2 regions of the Hathewaya limosa genome follow, and region 1 is predicted to be linked to the other one. Evidence: a T-box and tRNA genes for the amino acid it is inferred to sense, from the RefSeq annotation. Region 1 holds a T-box; the other holds one or more tRNA genes.
What was found. The T-box of region 1 lies ahead of leuS (leucine--tRNA ligase). A T-box ahead of a tRNA ligase gene usually reads a tRNA of that ligase, here a tRNA-Leu.
Positions count from the first base shown of each region.

Region 2: it encodes a tRNA-Leu, which carries the amino acid that the T-box ahead of leuS (leucine--tRNA ligase) is inferred to sense. The anticodon was not compared.

Region 1 is NZ_JAUSWN010000013.1:9,696-13,116, reverse strand. Features, by position in the region: gene leuS (leucine--tRNA ligase) at 1-2,242, opposite strand, end outside; T-box leader at 2,319-2,532, opposite strand; gene QOZ93_RS08395 (hypothetical protein) at 2,593-3,111, opposite strand; gene QOZ93_RS08390 (J domain-containing protein) at 3,223-3,421, opposite strand, start outside.
Region 2 is NZ_JAUSWN010000002.1:15,298-18,718, forward strand. Features, by position in the region: gene spoIIE (stage II sporulation protein E) at 1-1,145, opposite strand, end outside; tRNA gene QOZ93_RS01415 (tRNA-Met) at 1,441-1,517, opposite strand; tRNA gene QOZ93_RS01420 (tRNA-Met) at 1,522-1,597, opposite strand; tRNA gene QOZ93_RS01425 (tRNA-Leu) at 1,603-1,691, opposite strand; tRNA gene QOZ93_RS01430 (tRNA-Met) at 1,720-1,796, opposite strand; tRNA gene QOZ93_RS01435 (tRNA-Met) at 1,800-1,875, opposite strand; tRNA gene QOZ93_RS01440 (tRNA-Leu) at 1,880-1,968, opposite strand; tRNA gene QOZ93_RS01445 (tRNA-Leu) at 2,040-2,128, opposite strand; gene QOZ93_RS01450 (S1 domain-containing RNA-binding protein) at 2,334-2,750, opposite strand; gene QOZ93_RS01455 (FtsB family cell division protein) at 2,793-3,065, opposite strand; gene yabQ (spore cortex biosynthesis protein YabQ) at 3,106-3,421, opposite strand, start outside.

The DNA of each region.
Region 1 (3,421 bases):
TAATTAATGCTTTTTCATCAAATTCTGGCCATTTTTCATTGAAAATAGAGAAGTTAAGACCTAATGCTTCCCATTTTTCTTCTGCAAAATGAGGTGCAAATGGAGCTAAAAGTTTTAAGAAATCTATTATAGTTTCTTTTAAGAAGTCATAGTTTTTAGAAGTCTCATTTGCGTATTTAGAAAATGCATTTAAAAATTCCATCAATCTAGCTATAGAAGTATTAAATTGAAGAATTTCATTATCTGCAGTTACAGCTTTAATTGAAGAATGTCTCCAGAAATTTAACTCTTTTTCAGCCTTATCTATAGTATCTTTTCCGTTTTCATTTTTCTTTATTTCTTCAATAAATGAATCAAGAGTTCTTTCTATTCTATCTACAAATTTAGAAATAGATTTTATAGTTTCGTCGCTCCAAGCCCCACCTTCAGTGTAAGCAAATCCGAACATTAAATACATTCTAAATACATCTGAACCATACTTACTAATGTAATCATCAGGTGAAATAGTATTTCCTTTAGATTTACTCATTTTTAGTCCATCAGGTCCAAGTATTAAACCTTGGTGAGTAAGAGATTTAAATGGTTCATCAAATTTTAAATATCCCATATCTCTTAGAGCTTTAGTTATGAATCTTGCATAAAGTAAGTGCATGCAAGCATGTTCTGGTCCACCCACGTATTTATCAACAGGTAATATTTGATTAATTAGTTCTGGATCAAAAGCTTTTTCACAATTTTTGTTATCAGGATATCTTAAATAATACCAAGAAGAACAAACAAATGTATCTAAGGTATCTACTTCTCTATGAGCAGGGCCACCACAATGAGGGCAAGTAGTATTTACAAATTCCTCACATTTAGCAAGTGGAGATTTTCCATCAGGAGTGAATTCCACATTGTAAGGTAATTTTACTGGAAGATCTTTTTCAGGTACTGGTACAATTCCACATTTATCACAATAAATCATAGGAATTGGAGCACCCCAGTATCTTTGTCTAGAAACTAACCAATCTCTTAATCTAAAGTTAGTTTTAGATAAACCAATACCATCCTTCACTAATTTATCAACAATAGCTTTTTTGGCTTCTTCAGAATTTAAACCAGAGAATTCTCCACTATTTACAAGTACACCGGATTCGACATAAGGAAGAGTTTCCCCACCTTCAATAACTCTTTCTATTGGAAGGCTATATTTTGTAGCAAATGCAAAGTCTCTTTCATCATGTGCAGGAACAGCCATAACAGCACCAGTACCATATGTATTTAACACATAGTCACCAACCCAAACAGGTACTTTTTTATTATTTATAGGGTTAATAGCATATGCACCTGTAAATACACCTGTTTTTTCTCTAGAAATAGATTGTCTTTCTATTTCAGATTGTTTTTTAGCAGCTTCTCTATAAGCATCTACAGCAGCTTTGTTTTCTTCAGTAGTGATTTCATCTACTAATTTGTTTTCAGGTGCTAAAACTACATAAGAAACACCAAATAGAGTATCTGGTCTTGTAGTAAACACATTGAAAGTTAAATCAGAACCATCTAACTTGAAAGTTACTTCAGCTCCAGTTGATTTACCTATCCAATGTTTTTGCATTGATTTAGTTTTTTCAGGCCAATCTAAGGTATCTAATTTTTCTAGTAATTCATCTGCATAATCAGTTATTTTTAAGAACCATTGAGTAAGATCTTTTTTTATAACCTCAGAATCACATCTTTCACAACAACCATCAACTACTTGTTCATTTGCAAGTACTGTATTACAACTAGGACACCAATTTACTGGAGCATTTTTTCTATATGCCAATCCTTTTTCATATAATTTTAAGAATAACCATTGAGTCCATTTATAGTAATCTTCCTCACAAGTTACTATTTCATTTTCCCAGTTGAACATAGCACCCATAGCTTTTAATTGCTCTTCCATTTTAGCAATATTTTTTACAGTTGAATCTTTAGGGTGAATTCCAGTTTTGATTGCAAAGTTTTCAGCAGGAAGTCCAAAAGCATCAAATCCCATTGGTTGAAATACGTTATATCCTCTCATTCTTTTAAATCTAGCCCAGGAATCTACTGGCCCATAGTTAAACCAATGTCCAGCGTGTAACTGACTTCCAGAAGGGTAAGAGAACATTTCAAGAACATATAATTTTTCTCCTTCTTTTTTAGGATCAAATTTATATAACTCAGTTTCTTCCCATTTTTTTTGCCATTTTCTATCAATTTCAGTATTATAACTCATAATATTAGTCCTCCTTTTAACTTTTTTAATTTATTATAAATATAATTTTTAAACTAAAAAAAGCTTTCATCTCAAAATAAGAGACGAAAGCTGTATTCGCGGTACCACTCTAATTAGAATATATAAATTATATATTCTCAACTTGTTATGAATAACGGTAAATAACCGTATCTATTTATTATCATAGATAAACTCCCAAGCAAGTTCACATATTAGTGCCTCTGTTTTTCACCAAACAACAGCTCTCTTTACACACATTATATATTACTACTCTTGTTCATTGTTTTTATAAGATATTAAATTGTATATTGAATTTATTATAGTGTAAAAGAAAATTTATGTCAACCTTACTATTTTAGCCTTTTTAATAAGTGATCTTCACTATAATTAATAAATACAGTTAAAGCATAATCAAATATTATAAAAGCAAATTGAGCTAATATTAATATGAGAAAATAAGGTAAATTTATGTTTATAGCTTTAAAGAGTAAAGTTTTATAAATACAATATAAAATTCCTAAAGAAGAATTAAAAAATAGAAATTTAAGTAATAATTCTATAAAAGGTTTATTTATACACTCTATAAAAAATTTTATAATTCCATAAATACCAAATAAAATTATGTAACCTAGAGCGATCCCTTTAGAAGGAATTAATATTAAAGATAAAAGGGATGTTGCACCATATACGGTAAAGGTTGTTTTTATATTGGTACTTAAAAGAGTTAGTGGAATTAAAGCAGAGGCAACTATAAGAAAAAATAGAGTATTTACAGGAATTAAAATACTTAAGTAAAGACATATTATACTTATAGCAGTAAAAATTCCTCCCTTAGCTATATTGTTACTAAGAAAATTTTTCTTATTCATATATTTCTATTCTCCTTAAAATGTTAATTTCACTTATTTAATAAGAAAACTTATCTTCATATGGGCATAAAGCTTAAGGAAGATAAGTTTTACAATCTTATGAACAAAATTTTAAAAACAAGAAATAAGGTCGCCACCCATACATTCACATAAAGAATCTGCACACCAAAGTTTTACGCATAAGTCGCACATATCATTATCACGAGTGCTTTTGCCATAATAATTTTTTCTATAACTATTATTTTGAGTAGATAAATTATTATATGCATTTCTATATTCAATATTTGAAGGATTTAAATTAAATGCAGTA
Region 2 (3,421 bases), on a different contig from region 1:
AAATTTTCAACCAGAGCCGAACTTTTCCCTTTCATCTCAAGTTTCTCATTATCCACTAAAGAATCTAAGGTGTATGATATATTAAATAATAGATTAGAAAATTTATTTAACCTTTCATCATAAAGCCCCCTTATTTTATGCATATACCCATCATTTAAGTCTTCCTTTTTTTCCTGAACATTAAATTCTAAACAAATTCTATTATAAATTTTTTTAGGAGTTATCATAAATAACGCCATAGAAGCTAAAAGTTCAAATCCCAAAAAGCTAGAATCAACTCCTAAATAAATTTGCATTATAAAAAATGTAATAGCATACGCAATACCCGAAAAATATTTTCCTGTATCTCTAAAAACTCCTGCAATTAAACCACATACTCCAAAAACAGCTATATATACTGGCATAGATAAAGATGTCATTCCAACTATAGACCCTAAAACAACCCCAACTCCCCCACCGACAGAACTTCCACAAGTAAATCCAACTACACATACAAAATAAAGTCCCAATATATTCATCAATGATATTGATTTAAAACTGACTCCCCACGTTCCTGCCAAAATTAACGATATTACTATTCCCATGCTAATAGTTTCTTCATTGTCAAATAATTTTTTATTATCTATACTTTTAAAACATAAAATACCTTTGTTCATAATATAATATAATGGAATAATGCATAACCCTTCCATAACAGCGTAAAAAACACTAAGAGAAAGATTCATTTTACTAAATATTATTTTAGTAGCTATAAATTCAATAAAAATCATAAAAAACATAGCTATAACTTTTTTCTTTCTTGATTCCTTATTTATAAAATAGTTTAAAATTAATAAACCACCAATACAAATTAGATAATTTCCAACACTTTGAATTTTAGGCATTAATGAAAAATAACCTAGCATACTTCCTATAGAAGCCACTAAAAACATCTGTTTATTAATATATAATGAAAATACCATCAACATAGCAATCCCAAATGGGGCCATACCATTTATAAGTTTAACTCTACTAATTAGCAGACAAACCAAACTATATAACATTGCCTGTTTTATGAAACCTATATTTATCTTACTATTTTCCCTTTCTTCCTCCTTTTCTTTTTTAACCCTTTTATAAGGTAAAACTTGTATACCATATTGCATAATTAATCCACCACCCTTTATAAAATTACGAAATCATTATACCAGTTTGAACTGGAAATAATTGTCATAAGGTGGAATTATATTTTATTTTTTATAAGACATTTTAAGAGTATATTTGTATTTTTTTACCATATTGTATGAAATTCTATTTTAGATTTGAAATTTTAACTTTTAAAATGATAATAACTGAGTAAAACTTAAAGAATTTAACAGATTATTTGTAGATTTTATTAAGACTAGAATATATAAAAACATAAAAAAAACTGTTGAATTTATTCAACAGTTACACTCTATTTGGTAGCGGAAATAGGATTTGAACCTACGACACTTCGGGTATGAACCGAATGCTCTAGCCAACTGAGCTATTCCGCCATGTTGGTTGCGGGGATAGGACTTGAACCTACGACCTTCGGGTTATGAGCCCGACGAGCTACCAGCTGCTCCACCCCGCGGCATTTGGTGCTGAAGACCGGAATCGAACCGGTACGGTGTGTTAGCACCGCAGGATTTTAAGTCCTGTGCGTCTGCCAGTTCCGCCACTCCAGCTTAAATTATTAACATGTAAAGATTAAAATGGTAGCGGAAATAGGATTTGAACCTACGACACTTCGGGTATGAACCGAATGCTCTAGCCAACTGAGCTATTCCGCCATGTGGTTGCGGGGATAGGACTTGAACCTACGACCTTCGGGTTATGAGCCCGACGAGCTACCAGCTGCTCCACCCCGCGACATTGGTGCTGAAGACCGGAATCGAACCGGTACGGTGTGTTAGCACCGCAGGATTTTAAGTCCTGTGCGTCTGCCAGTTCCGCCACTCCAGCATTTACATGCTTTCATTTTATGAAATTGATTATATATCTTATTTAAAAACCTGTCAACAAGTTTTTAAATTTGGTGCTGAAGACCGGAATCGAACCGGTACGGTGTGTTAGCACCGCAGGATTTTAAGTCCTGTGCGTCTGCCAGTTCCGCCACTCCAGCACATTTTGTTTCGCTGTTTTTCATCAGCGACAAGTGTTATTATATATTAATATGGTACACATGTCAACACATTTACACAAAAAAATTTATTTTTTTTAAAAAGGTAATAGAAAAGCTAGGGTTATTAACGTTTTCATACCCTAGCTTTTTTACATTTCCAAAGCATATTCTTTAAAAATGTGCCTTCTTTATTTTAAACTAATAATTATTTTGTCTTTTTTTTAATACTTCCTTGACCTTTAGCAAGTTTATAACTCTTAGTATCTTTTAATCTTTCTTCACTTTCTTTTAAAAATTTAGAAAGGTTATCTTCAAAGTTATGGTGATGAGCCTTGTTTTTTTCTTTTTCCCAATCGATTTCTTGTGGTACATGAGTTCTTTTAGGCTTATTTTCTTCTAACTGCTTCATTGACAAACTTATTTTACCATCATTATCTACTGAAATTACTTTCACTTTTACTACATCATTTTCTTTTAAATGTTTACTTATATCCTTTACAAAAGTTTTAGATATTTCAGATATATGTAAAAGCCCTATCTTGCCCTCCACTTCTACGAACGCTCCAAATTTTGTGATGTTAACCACTTTGCCTTCTAAAATGTTTCCTGGTTGTAAAGACATTGAAAATGTATCCTCCTTAAAATAAAATATTTATGTATTTTTTTATTTTTTCTTATCTATTATTGTTTCTTCACCTTTTTTTACTAATCCAAGTTTTTCTCTAGCTAATTTTTCTAAGTAAATTTCTTTTCCTGATATTGTGACCTCATCTTTTAACTTTTGATTTTCCATCTTAACCTTGCCTAATTCAGTATTCCATTTACTAATTTCATTTTTTTGCTCATGCATAATAACTTGTTGTGAAATTAGTACATATCCTATATATACTATCGATAAAAAAATTAATATCTTTTTTTTATTAATAAATCTTTTCATAGTATATCATACCTTTCACATTTGGTAAATTCATAATACTTTAGTCTTTATTAAAAACTTTTTTTACGTTATATATTAATAACTCAAGTGGAAATAACATATACTTAATTAAAATTCTAAAGAACTTAAAGATATATTTACTAAAATTATAAATTATCAATAAACAAAAATTACTTAAAAATCTTAAATATATAACTATTCCAATAAATATTAATAAATATATATATATACTAACATAAGCGTAGTTAGTGTACAACAAAAATATAAATACTAAAATCGATGTTAAAATCCAAAAAAGTATATCTTCTATCACAGTAATTATATTACCTGGTTTTTCCACACCCCTTATTAATCTA